2 regions of the Enterobacter oligotrophicus genome follow, and region 1 is predicted to be linked to the other one. Evidence: predicted binding sites of a transcription regulator. Region 1 holds the regulator's gene; the other holds the start of a gene.
The links. The regulator sigma-54, encoded in region 1, starts transcription at its own class of promoters, with help from an activator protein. The targets are predictions, from matches to a motif close to GTTGGCACANNTTTCGCTNT.
Positions count from the first base shown of each region.

Region 2: the regulator sigma-54 is predicted to act here: its motif matches at 2,170-2,189, upstream of EoCCA6_RS18310 (amino acid ABC transporter substrate-binding protein).

Region 1 is NZ_AP019007.1:1,911,411-1,918,664, reverse strand. It holds gene ptsN (PTS IIA-like nitrogen regulatory protein PtsN) at 1-51, opposite strand, end outside; gene hpf (ribosome hibernation promoting factor) at 134-421, opposite strand; gene rpoN (RNA polymerase factor sigma-54) at 444-1,877, opposite strand; gene lptB (LPS export ABC transporter ATP-binding protein) at 1,925-2,650, opposite strand; gene lptA (lipopolysaccharide ABC transporter substrate-binding protein LptA) at 2,657-3,211, opposite strand; gene lptC (LPS export ABC transporter periplasmic protein LptC) at 3,180-3,755, opposite strand; gene kdsC (3-deoxy-manno-octulosonate-8-phosphatase KdsC) at 3,752-4,318, opposite strand; gene kdsD (arabinose-5-phosphate isomerase KdsD) at 4,333-5,319, opposite strand; gene EoCCA6_RS09195 (calcium/sodium antiporter) at 5,333-6,310, opposite strand; gene mlaF (phospholipid ABC transporter ATP-binding protein MlaF) at 6,539-7,254, shown strand, end outside.
Region 2 is NZ_AP019007.1:3,823,902-3,831,155, reverse strand. It holds gene corC (CNNM family magnesium/cobalt transport protein CorC) at 1-516, shown strand, start outside; gene lnt (apolipoprotein N-acyltransferase) at 522-2,060, shown strand; gene EoCCA6_RS18310 (amino acid ABC transporter substrate-binding protein) at 2,462-3,367, shown strand; gene EoCCA6_RS18305 (amino acid ABC transporter permease) at 3,522-4,262, shown strand; gene gltK (glutamate/aspartate ABC transporter permease GltK) at 4,262-4,936, shown strand; gene EoCCA6_RS18295 (amino acid ABC transporter ATP-binding protein) at 4,936-5,661, shown strand; gene rihA (pyrimidine-specific ribonucleoside hydrolase RihA) at 5,782-6,723, shown strand; gene EoCCA6_RS18285 (zinc ribbon-containing protein) at 6,803-7,254, opposite strand, start outside.

The DNA.
Region 1 (7,254 bases):
TTCCTGGTTAAGGACATTGCTCAGTTGAAGAGCGGAATCGTTGTTCATCATAATTTCACCTAAGCGCTAACTGTACAAACGGCCTGTTGTGTTTCACAACAGGCCTTACTGCACCCGTTAACTGCCCGGACAATTAGTGTTGTTTCAGTTTATCTTTATGTTTATTGAGCTGTCGCGCAAGTTTATCAATCAAGCCGTCGATAGCCGCGTACATGTCTTGCCCTTCCGCACTGGCATGGAGTTCGCCCCCGTTCACGTGTAGGGTCGCATCCGAGATATGAGTCACTTTCTCCACTTTCAACACAATATAGACCTGGTTGATCCTTTCGAAATACTGTTCGAGTTTTGCGAACTTTGTGTTCAAAAATTCGCGTAAAGCCTCAGTAATCTCGACGTTGTGTCCTGTGATATTGAGCTGCATAGTGTCTTCCTTATCGGTTGTGTCAGACCAGTTGTTTACGCTGGTTAGACGGCGGAATGGATAAAGACTCTCGATACTTCGCAACAGTACGACGTGCCACCATAATACCCTGATCGGACAGCATGGTGGTTAACTTACTGTCACTCAGTGGCTTCGCGGGATTCTCCGCGGCGATTAACTTCTTCACCAGTGCGCGAATCGCCGTTGACGAGGCTTCGCCGCCGCCTTCGGTATTCACGTGGCTGGAGAAGAAATACTTAAGCTCAAAAATACCGCGTGGACTGTGCAGATACTTCTGTGTGGTCACGCGGGAAATGGTTGATTCGTGCATCTCGACGGCCTGGGCGATATCTGCCAGCACCATCGGTTTCATATACTCTTCGCCCTGCTCAAAGAACGCCTGCTGCTGTTCGACAATACAACGGCTTACGCGCAGCAGCGTATCATTTCGGCTCTCCAGACTTTTGATCAACCATCGTGCTTCCTGCAAATTGCTACGAATATATTGGTTGTCGGCATCGTTACGTGCGCTGGTGCACATGGAGGCGTACTGCTGATTGATTTGCAGGCGAGGAATGCTGTCTGAGTTCAGTTCAACGACCCAGCGGCCATTGTGTTTTCTCACCAGCACGTCGGGAATGACATATTCCGGTTCGCTGGTCTGGATCGATTGGCCGGGGCGTGGATCGAGAGACTGGATCAGATTAACCGCCTCTTTCAGCACCTCTTCTTTCAGGCGCGTGACGCGCATCAGGGTGCGGAAATCATGGTTAGCCAGCAGATCCAGATGATCGCTGATAATTAAGCGCGCTTCTTCAATCCACGGTGTCTCTTTGGCGAACTGCGATAGCTGGATCAGCAGGCAATCGCGGAGATCTTTCGCGGCAACACCTACCGGGTCGAAACGCTGAATACGCTTCAATACGGCCTCGATCTCTTCGAGTTCGATCTCGTCATCACCGATGCTTTCCAGGATATCGTCCAGCGTGACCGTCAAGTAGCCGGTGTCATCAACGGCATCCACAATGGAGGTGGCAATGGCGCGGTCGGTATCGGAGAAGGGCGTTAATTCTACCTGCCACATCAGGTAATCCTGCAGTGACTGCGTGGTTTCGCCCTGATAGACCGGTAACTCATCGTCCTGGTAGTCTGCACGCGTTCCGGAAGGGGTTCCGGCGGTGTAGATTTCATCCCAACTGGCATCCAGCGGTAGCTCGTCCGGCATCTCTTTTTGTTCGAGCGCGTCAACGGTGTCGAGCGTTTCAGTGTCCTGCGTTTGCTGCGTGTCTACCTCGTCATGAAGATCGGTTTGCTCCAGCAACGGATTGCTGTCCAGCGCTTGCTGGAGCTCCTGCTGGAGTTCTAACGTGGACAGCTGCAACAGACGGATCGCCTGTTGTAACTGCGGCGTCATCGCCAGTTGTTGGCTGAGCCGTAATTGCAAACCTTGCTTCATGTTCAGAGCGTTTTTCTCCGGTCCGGCGTTAAGTTACCTCTACCCTATCAGAGTCTGAAGTCTTCCCCAAGGTACACGCGCTTAACATGCTCATCTTCGAGGATTTGCTGCGGCGTACCGTGGGCAATCAGATGGCCCTGGCTGACAATATAGGCGCGTTCACACACGGCCAGCGTTTCACGAACGTTGTGGTCAGTGATCAGTACGCCCAGCCCGCTGTCGCGCAGGTGCTCAATAATACGTTTGATATCGATAACGGAGATCGGGTCAACGCCTGCAAACGGTTCATCCAGCAGGATGAATTTTGGGTTTGCGGCCAGCGCACGCGCAATCTCAACGCGACGACGTTCACCACCGGAAAGCGCCTGGCCGAGGCTGTCGCGCAGGTGTTCAATATGAAACTCTTCCATCAGCTCGTTAGCGCGGTCAGTGCGCTGTTCGCTGGTCAGATCGTCCCGGATTTGCAGCACGGCCATCAGGTTATCGAAAACGCTTAACCGACGGAAAATGGACGCTTCCTGTGGCAGATAGCCGATTCCACGACGCGCGCGTGCATGCAGCGGCAGCAGGCTAATGTCTTCGTCGTCGATGATAATGTTGCCTGCATCACGCGACACAATACCGACCACCATGTAGAAGGTGGTGGTTTTACCCGCGCCGTTAGGGCCAAGTAAACCCACAATTTCGCCGGAGTTGACGGTCAGGCTGACATCTTCGACGACGCGGCGACCCTTATAGGCTTTCGCAAGATTTTTTGCAGTTAATGTTGCCATATCGAATTAGTTACTCTTTTTCTGTGCCGGGGCCTGGTCTTTGCCTTTGTCCTGCAGCTGTGACGGAACAAGCACGGTGGTAACGCGTTTGCCTTTCTCGCTGGAGGCCTGCATTTTCTGCTCTTTCACCAGGTAGGTGATCTTGTCGCCGGTGATGTTGCTGTCCAGCTGCTCCAGGTAGGCGTTGCCGGTCAGAATGACAAGATCCTTCGCCAGTTCATAATGCATATGCGTGGCGTGGCCTTTGACCGGCTTGCCGTTGTCCTGCATCTGGTAGAACGTGGCAGGATTGCCATAGCCATCAATGATCTCTTTGCCCTGCTCGCCGCCCGGACGGGTTACGACCACTTTATCGGCGTTAATTTTGATGGTGCCTTGGGTCATCACGACGTTGCCCGTAAAGGTCACGACGTTACCCTGCATATCCAGAGACTGCGTATCCGATTCAATATGAATCGGTTGTTCGGTATCACCCGTCACAGCAAGCGCGGGAAGAGTGGTCGCCAGCAGTGCGCTGGCGATAATAACTTTAAGGCTGAGTTTGTTTGTTTTGAATTTCATAGGAGGTTCTAACCTTTTCAATCAGCTCGGCGTTTTTGCTGCGTAAGTTACCGCGCATTCTCAGACCGCTGGAATTAAATGTTGTGCCATAAAGGGTGACCAGATCCTGCGACGTAACGTCCTGGGTAACCAGGTTGATCTGGGCATTATCCGTTGTGATTTTGCGCAGTTGCGAGTCAGCGGTCAGGGCGTTGACTTCAACATGGCCATACAGATAAAGCATACGGTCATTCGTCAGTTTTGCCCGGTCAGATTTGATCGACCACGTCGGTACTTTATCGGTATCAAAAGTGGTCATAACGGGTTGGGTAAACCAGGAGACGCCATCTTCTGAAAAATATTCCACGTGTTGGGCAATCAGGCGATAGTTCAGTGCACCTTCCGGGCTATACACCACGGTGTCGCTGTGATCGCTTTTGTATGTTGGATCGCTCGTGTTGACCACTTCTGTTTGCGTATCGTCACGGTCAGCAAGATTTACGCCAATCAATACCAGGGCGACAAGCGAAAGCAGAATGATAACCCAACGTCTGGTTTTACTCATATCGATTGCCCTTTGGCCTCATCAAGCCGGCCCTGCGCCAGCAGAAGCAGATCGCAGACTTCACGTACAGCCCCACGGCCACCGTTGATATGGGTGACATAATCAGCGCGTGGGATCAGCAGCGGATGCGCATCAGCAACGGCGACGCTGAGACCCACTTCAGCCATGACCGGCCAGTCGATCAGATCGTCTCCGACATAGGCAACGTTTTCAGGTGCGATGGCCAGTTTCCCCAGCAAATCGTTGAATGCGACCATTTTGTCAGATTGCCCCTGATACAGATGGGTAATGCCCAGCGTTTCGCAGCGATCTTCTACCAGTTTAGCTTTTCGTCCGGTGATGATGGCAACTTCAATGCCGGACGTGAGCGCGCAGCGAATACCGTAGCCATCGCGAACGTTAAATGCCTTCAGCTCTTCGCCATTATTACCCATATAAATCAGACCATCGGAGAGCACTCCATCCACATCCAGGATCAGCAGACGGATATTTTCTGCCTTCGCCATCATGTGGGCGCTTACCGGGCCATAACAGGTTGCAAGGGATGCACCCGCATTACTCATTGTCTTATCCTTCATTACACTACGCCTGCGCGCAGAAGATCATGCATATGTACCACACCCAGCAGTTGGTCGCCATCGGCAACCATAACAGAGGTGATATGTCGGGTCTGCATCAGGTTCAGTACATCGACGGCCAGGATGCCTGGACGCACGCGAATTCCCCCCGGTGTCATGACATCGGCGATGCCCAGCGTGCGGACATCCACACCCATATCCAATACACGGCGCAAGTCGCCGTCAGTAAAGATCCCCTGAATTATCATCTGCTCATCGCAAATGACCGTCATACCCAGATTTTTGCGGGTGATTTCCAGTAACGCATCGCGCAGCGAGGCCGCTTTGCTCACGTGAGGGATCTCATCACCGGTGTGCATAATATCGTTAACCCGAAGCAGCAGCTTACGTCCCAGCGCACCGCCTGGGTGTGACAGGGCGAAATCTTCAGGCGTGAAACCACGCGCTTCAAGCAGCGCAACGGCGAGGGCATCGCCCATGACCAGTGCAGCGGTTGTGCTGGAGGTTGGTGCCAGGCCAAGCGGACAGGCTTCTTTCGGCACTTTGACGCACAGGTGGATGTCAGCGGCACGCGCCATGCTGCTTTCGGGACGGCTGGTCATGCAAATCAGCGGAACCTGCAGTCGTTTCAGGACCGGAATCAGCGCCAGGATCTCATTGGATTCACCGGAGTTCGACAGCGCAATGACCACATCCTGCGGGGTCACCATGCCGAGATCGCCATGTGCGGCTTCACCAGGATGGACGAAGAACGACGACGTACCGGTGCTGGCAAAGGTCGCCGCCATTTTGCGTCCGATATGGCCGGATTTACCCATCCCCATGACCACGACTTTACCGGCACAGGTGAACATCTTCTCACAGGCCAGACTAAAATCCTGATTAATGTACTGATCTAACTGCGCCAGACCTTCACGTTCAATCTCCAGAACTTTTTTGCCTGCTTTCTGAAAGTCAAAACCCGGTTGCAATTCTATTTGCGACATAATGCGTTTCCGTTTACCCAGAGAGAAGAGGCGAGAGCCAGTACAGCATCGCCATCCATACGATAAATCCACCCGTCAGTAGCGCGCCCGCGCCTTTACCTATCTGACGTTTCCGTCGCCAGCAGAGCAGAGCAAAAATCACGCTCACCAGCAGCATTACTCCGTAATCGCGCGAGAACGCCAGCGGGTTAAATGGCCCTGGCGCTATCAGGGCGGGCAGTCCCGTCACGATGGCGATATTGAAAATGTTGGAGCCGATGATATTGCCAATGGCGATATCATCTTCACCTTTACGTGCGCCCGCGATGGCGGTTGCCAGCTCTGGCAGGCTGGTGCCAATAGCAATGACCGTCAGGCCGATTGTCAGTTCGCTCATGGCGAAATAGTTCGCCAGCACGGTTGCGTTATCTACCACCATGCGTGTTGCCATCGGCATAATGATCAACGCGACGCCAAGCCAAAGCAGGGCGACGGGTAACGATCCTCCCCGAGGCAGTTCGGCAACGTGCTCTCGCGTCAGGCTATCGCTCCCTGCTTTTTCCGCCTGACGAGCGATTTTTACACTATACAGCAGCCAAATTCCGGCCAGTGCGAGCAGGAAAATGCCGTCATCGACGCTCAGCACGCCGTCATAAAGCACGTAGCCTGCCAGCAGGCTTACGATTAACATTAGCGGCAATTCACGGCGCAGAACATCGGAATGCACGCGAAATGGATGCAGCAGCGCGGCTAATCCTAAGATCAATAAAATATTGACGATGTTAGAGCCAATCGCGGTGCCGATAGCGAGGTCGACCTGGCCATGCAGCGATGCAGAGACAGAAACGATGATTTCAGGAAGCGAGGTGCCTGCACTGACCACCGTCATGCCAATAATGACGGGCGGCATACCGATAAGTCGGCACAGGATTGATGCTGCAAATACCAAACGGTCAGCACTGTAGACCACCAAAAGTAAACCAATTATTAACAGTGCTGTTGCTAAAAGCATCAAAAGTCCTTTCTTCAGGTATACTCGCCGGTCCACCGCGCGTGAATTAGTGGCGCTGCATACAGTCTGAGACGTAACGAATTCCTAATTTTGACTTTATGCGCCGGAAAAGTAAAACAAATGCCAGCTTTCGCTAACCTCAATGGCTAATATTCTGTAAAAATGTGGGGTTTAGGGCTGATTTAGGCTTCATGCTCAGCGTGAAGCAGGGTAAGAAAGGAACCGTAAATGAGCCAAACGATGGCGAATTTAGTCGATGTCCGTGGCGTCAGTTTTTCTCGCGGCAACCGATTGATATTTGATGATATTTCGCTGACCGTGCCGCATGGCAAGATTACCGCTATTATGGGGCCGTCAGGGATCGGTAAAACGACATTGCTGCGTCTCATTGGTGGGCAAATTCCACCTGACAGTGGCGAAATTCTCTTTGACGGTGAAAACGTCCCTGAGATGTCTCGCTCACGTCTGTATACTGTCCGCAAACGCATGAGCATGCTCTTTCAGTCGGGAGCGCTGTTCACCGATATGAATGTTTTCGATAACGTCGCCTACCCGCTGCGTGAGCATACGCATCTGCCGCCGGCGCTGCTGAAAAGCACGGTCATGATGAAACTTGAGGCCGTGGGACTGCGGGGGGCGGCCAAACTTATGCCGTCAGAGCTTTCCGGCGGTATGGCGCGCCGCGCCGCGCTGGCACGAGCCATTGCGTTAGAGCCTGATTTAATCATGTTCGACGAACCGTTCGTTGGGCAGGACCCGATCACTATGGGTGTGCTGGTGAAGTTGATTTCTGAACTGAACAGCGCGCTCGGCGTAACCTGCATCGTGGTGTCGCACGATGTGCCGGAAGTGCTGAGTATTGCTGATTACGCGTATATAGTGGCAGACAAAAAGATCGTCGCACATGGCAGCGCTCAGGCGTTGCAGGAAAATTGCGATCCGCG
Region 2 (7,254 bases), 1.9 Mb from region 1:
CTGCTGCCGTTTATGCGCAGCGATGCCGAAGCCTTCAGCATGGAAAAAGTGTTACGCCAGGCCGTGGTTGTGCCGGAAAGTAAACGTGTGGATCGGATGCTGAAAGAGTTTCGCTCTCAGCGCTACCACATGGCGATTGTTATTGATGAATTCGGTGGCGTGTCCGGTCTGGTCACCATCGAGGATATCCTTGAGCTGATCGTGGGCGAAATCGAAGACGAGTATGACGAAGAAGAGGATATCGACTTCCGTCAGCTCAGCCGCCACACCTGGACCGTACGCGCGCTGGCCTCGATTGAGGATTTCAACGACACCTTCGGCACCCACTTCAGCGATGAAGAGGTGGATACCATTGGCGGACTGGTGATGCAGGCCTTTGGTCATCTTCCGGCTCGTGGCGAGACCGTTGACATCGACGGTTACCAGTTTAAGGTCGCCATGGCCGACAGCCGACGTATTATACAGGTTCACGTCAGAATGCCGGACGACTCACCGGTGCCAAAACTGGAAGATTAATGTAAATGGCATTTGCCCCACTCTTTGAACGCCAGCGCGTCCGTTTGCTGCTGGCGTTGTTACTCGGAGCCAGCGGTACGCTGGCTTTTTCTCCTTACGATATCTGGCCCGCCGCCATCTTCTCTCTGATGGGGCTACAGGGGTTAACCCTGAATCGCCGTCCGGTTCAGGCAGCCGCCATTGGCTACTTCTGGGGGCTGGGGCTGTTTGGTTCCGGCATCAACTGGGTCTACGTCAGTATCGCGCAGTTTGGCGGTATGCCGGGTCCGGTGAACGTCTTCCTGGTGGTGCTGCTCGCCGCCTATCTCTCGCTCTATACCGGCCTGTTCGCCGGTATCCTGTCTCGCCTGTGGCCGAAAACCACCTGGCTGCGCGTCGCCATTGCGGCACCGGTCGTCTGGCAAATCACAGAATTCCTGCGTGGCTGGGTACTGACCGGCTTCCCGTGGCTGCAGTTCGGCTACAGCCAGATTGACGGCCCGCTGAAAGGGCTGGCACCCGTGATGGGCGTTGAGGCGATTAACTTCCTGCTGATGATGGTCAGCGGCCTGCTGGTGCTGGCGCTGGTCACGCGCAACTGGAAACCGCTGGTTACGGCGCTGGTGCTATTTGCCCTGCCCTTCCCGCTGCGTTATATCCAGTGGTTCACCCTGGAGCCAGAGCGCGCAACCCAGGTTTCTATGGTGCAGGGTAATATTCCCCAGTCGTTGAAGTGGGATGAAAATCAGCTGATTAACACGCTGAAAATCTATGCCAATGCCACCGAAGCCGTGATGGGCAAATCGCAGTTAATTATCTGGCCGGAGTCGGCGATCCCTGACCTGGAAATCAACCAGCAGCCGTTCCTGAAGATGATGGACGATCTGCTTCGCGCGCGCGGCAGCACGCTGATCACCGGGATCGTTGATGCACGCCTGAACCAGCAGAACCGCTATGACACGTACAACACGATCATTACGCTCGGCAAAGACAGTAGGTACAGCTATAACTCCACTAATCGCTATAACAAAAACCATCTGGTTCCGTTTGGCGAGTTTGTTCCACTGGAGTCGATTTTGCGCCCGCTGGCACCGTTCTTTGATCTGCCGATGTCCTCCTTCAGCCGCGGTCCGTATGTTCAGCCGCAGCTGCACGCGCACGGCTTTGCCCTGACGGCAGCCATCTGCTACGAAATTATCCTCGGCGAGCAGGTGCGCGATAACTTCCGCCCGGATACCGATTACCTGCTGACTATCTCTAATGATGCCTGGTTTGGTAAGTCGATTGGCCCGTGGCAGCACTTCCAGATGGCGCGTATGCGTTCTCTGGAGCTGGCGCGTCCGCTGCTGCGCAGCACCAACAACGGTATCACCGCCGTGATTGGGCCGCAGGGGGAAATTCAGGCGATGATCCCGCAGTTCACCCGCGAGGTGCTGACCACCAGCGTTACGCCAACCACCGGTCTGACACCGTACGCCCGTACCGGCAACTGGCCGCTGTGGATTTTGACCACGCTGTTCGGCTTTGGCGCGGTGTTAATGAGTCTGCGTCAGCGTCGTAAATAGCCTTACCTTCTGTTGCCGGGTGGCGGCTGCGCCTTACCCGGCCTACATTTCCATTCCCGTAGGTCGGGTAAGGCGCAGCCGCCACCCGACAATTCCCCCTAATACTCAATCTGGCACGCCTATTGCTTTGTTTATTCACGCAAACGCAGTTTGGCTTAACGTGCAACCTTGTCGCACCAGCGTAGATCATCGGTAGCACCGAAACGGTGCAACGAGAGATTTTTGCCTCTGAATGGTGCGGCGCGCTTCGCAAAAATAAACAATAACGCAGCAAAATCTTTACATTAAGCCAGACTAAATGTTAACAAGCATGCATAACACTGCACTCGCATAGCGCGAGATATAACAACATCACAATGGGTATCAATGCGTCACTGGCGCTGATAAGAAAGGAGTTGGGTATGCAATTACGTAAACTGGCCACAGCAATGCTGGTTATGGGAATGTCCGCGGGCGCGGTACACGCTGCAGACGCTCCGGCAGCAGGAAGCACTCTCGACAAGATTGCCAAAAATGGCGTGATCGTGGTCGGCCACCGTGAATCTTCTGTCCCGTTCTCTTACTACGACAACACGCAAAAAGTCGTGGGCTATTCACAGGATTACTCCAACGCCATCGTTGAAGCTGTGAAGAAAAAGCTGAACAAACCTGACCTGCAGGTGAAGCTGATCCCTATCACTTCACAAAACCGTATTCCTCTGCTGCAAAACGGCACCTTCGATTTTGAGTGTGGCTCCACCACCAACAACCTTGAGCGCCAGAAGCAGGCCGCCTTCTCCGACACCATTTTCGTGGTAGGTACGCGTCTGCTGACGAAAAAAGGCGGTGAGATCAAAGATTTTGCTGACCTGAAAGGTAAAGCCGTTGTTGTCACCTCCGGTACGACCTCAGAAGTGCTCCTGCACAAACTGAATGACGAGAAGAAAATGGACATGCGCATCATCAGCGCGAAAGACCACGGCGACTCCTTCCGTACCCTGGAAAGCGGTCGCGCCGTCGCGTTTATGATGGACGATGCCCTGCTGGCGGGTGAACGTGCGAAAGCGAAGAAACCAGACAACTGGGAAATCGTCGGCACTCCGCAATCAAAAGAAGCGTACGGCTGTATGCTGCGTAAAGGCGACGCCGACTTCAAAAAGCTGATCGATGACACCATCGCTCAGGTTCAGACATCCGGCGAAGCGGAAAAATGGTTCGATAAGTGGTTCAAAAACCCAATTCCACCAAAAAACCTCAATATGAACTTCGAACTGTCTGACGACATGAAAGCGCTGTTCAAATCACCTAATGACAAAGCTCTTAACTAATTAGAACAACAGGGGCGGGATCTCCTGCCCTCTCGATTGTCGGGAAGCATGGACAGACTATACGTTGAGTGGTCGTTCCCCACTCAGCGCGAAAATGAGCTTCTCACCAATCTTCGAGGGTAGCGCTGCTACCCTTTTTTTTCCGGAGTTTATTATGTCAATCGACTGGAACTGGGGCATTTTTCTGCAACAAGCCCCGTTCGGCAACACCACCTATCTTGGCTGGCTGTGGAGCGGCTTTCAGGTCACCGTTGCGTTATCGATAACGGCGTGGATCATCGCGTTTCTTGTCGGTTCGCTGTTCGGTATTCTGCGCACCGTTCCTAACCGTTTACTCTCTTCTGTTGGCACGCTGTATGTGGAACTGTTCCGTAACGTTCCGCTGATCGTGCAATTCTTTACGTGGTATCTGGTTGTGCCGGAACTGCTGCCGGAAAATCTTGGCATGTGGTTTAAGGCAGAACTGGACCCTAACGTGCAGTTCTTTGTCTCCTCCATGCTCTGTCTGGGGCTGTTTACCGCTGCGCGCGTTTGCGAGCAGGTGCGTGCCGCCATTCAGTCACTGCCGCGCGGGCAAAAAAATGCCGGTCTGGCGATGGGGCTCACGCTGCCACAAACCTACCGCTACGTGCTGCTGCCAAACGCTTATCGCGTTATCGTGCCGCCCATGACCTCAGAGATGATGAACCTGGTGAAAAACTCGGCCATCGCCTCCACTATCGGTCTGGTGGATATGGCGGCTCAGGCCGGTAAATTGCTGGATTATTCCGCCCATGCGTGGGAATCCTTCACGGCGATCACGCTCGCGTATGTTCTGATAAACGCATTCATCATGCTGGTGATGAACCTGGTTGAACGCAAAGTTCGCCTGCCGGGCAATCTGGGGGGCAAATAATGTACGAGTTTGACTGGAGTTCTATCGTTCCTTCCATGCCGTATCTGCTGGATGGCCTGGTGATCACCTTAAAGATCACCGTTATCGCCATCATCGTGGGTATCGTCTGGGGCACCCTGCTGGCGGTGATGCGCCTGTCGAGCTTTAAACCGCTCGCCTGGTTTGCCACCGCTTACGTTAACGTCTTCCGTTCCATTCCGCTGGTGATGGTGCTGCTGTGGTTTTACCTGATTGTTCCAGGCTTCTTACAGAATGTACTGGGCCTGTCACCCAAAACTGATATCCGTCTGATCTCCGCGATGGTGGCATTCTCGATGTTCGAGGCCGCTTACTACTCAGAGATTATCCGCGCGGGCATCCAGAGTATCTCCCGTGGGCAGTCCAGCGCTGCGCTGGCGCTGGGGATGACGCACTGGCAGTCAATGCAGCTCATTATTCTGCCGCAGGCGTTTCGCGCCATGGTACCGCTCCTGCTGACTCAGGGCATCGTGCTGTTCCAGGATACCTCGCTGGTCTACGTGTTGAGCCTGGCAGACTTCTTCCGTACCGCATCCACCATCGGTGAACGTGATGGTACGCAGGTCGAGATGATCCTCTTCGCGGGTGGGGTCTATTTCGTGATTAGTTTAAGCGCGTCGCTGTTGGTCAGCTGGCTGAAGAAAAGGACTGTGTAATGATTTCCCTGAAAAATGTTTCTAAATGGTATGGGCACTTTCAGGTGCTGACCGACTGCTCTACCGAAGTGAAAAAAGGCGATGTGGTGGTAGTGTGTGGGCCGTCCGGCTCCGGTAAATCCACGCTGATCAAAACCGTCAACGGCCTGGAGCCGGTGCAGCAGGGTGAAATTCTCGTCAACGGCACCAAAGTTAACGACAAGAAAACCAACCTTGCGCAGCTTCGTTCCCACGTCGGAATGGTATTCCAGCATTTTGAGCTGTTCCCGCACCTCTCCATTATCGAAAACCTGACGCTGGCGCAGGTGAAAGTGCTTAAGCGCGATAAAAAAGCGGCGCGCGAGAAAGGGTTGAAATTGCTGGAGCGTGTGGGGCTTTCGGCTCATGCGGATAAGTTCCCGGCACAGCTCTCAGGCGGCCAGCAGCAGCGTGTGGCGATCGCCCGTGCGCTGTGCATGGACCCGGTGGCGATGCTGTTTGATGAGCCCACTTCTGCACTCGATCCAGAGATGATCAACGAAGTGCTGGACGTGATGGTCGAGCTGGCACATGAAGGGATGACCATGATGGTGGTGACCCACGAGATGGGCTTCGCCCGTAAAGTGGCCAACCGCGTGATCTTCATGGACGAAGGGAAAATCGTTGAAGACTCGCCGAAAGAAGAGTTTTTCGCTAACCCGAAATCGGAACGCGCAAAAGACTTCCTCGCCAAAATCCTGCACTAATCTTCCCGGTGCGCAATCTGCGGATTGCGCACTGCTTCACGCTTTAACGTTCTTCTTCTCGTCGGCGTCACATTACAGCGTTAACCTTGTCACAAAATAACGCTACGTATGGAGAACGCTATGGCACAACCTATCATTATCGATTGCGATCCAGGTCATGATGACGCGATCGCTCTCGTCCTTGCACTTGCCTCCCCTGAGCTTGAAGTGAAAGCGGTCACGTCATCCGCCGGAAACCAGACGCCTGACAAAACCCTGCGTAACGTACTGCGTATGCTGACGCTGCTCAAACGCACGGATATTCCCGTCGCAGGCGGTGCCGTGAAGCCGCTGATGCGTGAGCTGATCATTGCCGACAACGTGCATGGTGAAAGTGGGCTGGACGGCCCGGCCCTGCCGGAGCCGGATTTCGCGCCGCAAAATTGTACTGCCGTGGAGTTGATGGCGAAGGTTCTGCGCGAAAGCCACGAGCCTGTCACGCTGGTGGCTACCGGCCCGCAAACCAACGTCGCATTGCTGCTTAACAGCCATCCTGAACTGCACAGCAAAATTGCCCGTATTGTCATCATGGGCGGCGCAATGGGGTTAGGTAACTGGACGCCCGCAGCGGAGTTCAACATCTTTGTCGACCCGGAAGCCGCAGAGATTGTCTTCCAGTCGGGTCTGCCGGTTGTGATGGCGGGGCTGGATGTTACGCACCGCGCGCAGATTATGGCAGATGACATTGAACGTTTTCGTGCTGTGGGTAACCCGCTTGCGACGACGGTGGCAGAGCTGCTCGATTTCTTTATGGAGTATCACAAAGCGGAGAAATGGGGCTTCCACGGCGCACCGCTGCATGACCCTTGCACCATCGCCTGGCTGCTGAAACCGGAGATGTTCACCACGGTTGAACGCTGGGTCGGCGTGGAAACGCAGGGAAAATACACCCAGGGCATGACGGTAGTGGACTATTACTCGCTGACGGGAAATGCGCCGAATACCACGCTGATGGTGGATATCGATCGGCAGGCATTTGTGGATTTGCTGGCGGAGCGGCTGGCTTATTATTCTGCGGCCTGATGCCCTCACCCCGGCCCTCTCCCACAGGGAGAGGGAGCAAACACTAAAAACGGCAACGTGGTTGCCGTTTTGCTTTTACCTATGGCTCAAACGGGCGTCGCTGGAACTGGTCGTGCCCGCACTTCGGACACAGCGACAACACCTCCGGCGTATAAACGGCTATATGGTGGTGGCACTTCTCACACACCAGGTTCCCCAACCCCACTACTTCGCCGCTGTGATAGACACCGTGATGGTTCAAATCCTGAAATACCTCGCGCCACTCCAGCTGCGTTTTATCGGTGATATCCGCCAGCTCCTGCCACAGGCTCTCTTTGATCACTCGCATAAACACGCTGTCGACGACCTCGTCCTGGCTCTCTTCATAGCTACGCGCAAACTCTTCCAGGTCGCGGCGTACGGCGCGCGTCACCTCTTCGATTTCCGTTCGTGTTAACTCACCCGTTTGCGTCACCCGCGCACGAGCCTGTTCAACCAGTGCGTCGATATCACGCTCGCCGTTACGCAGTCGTTCCGTCAGTGTTGCTACCA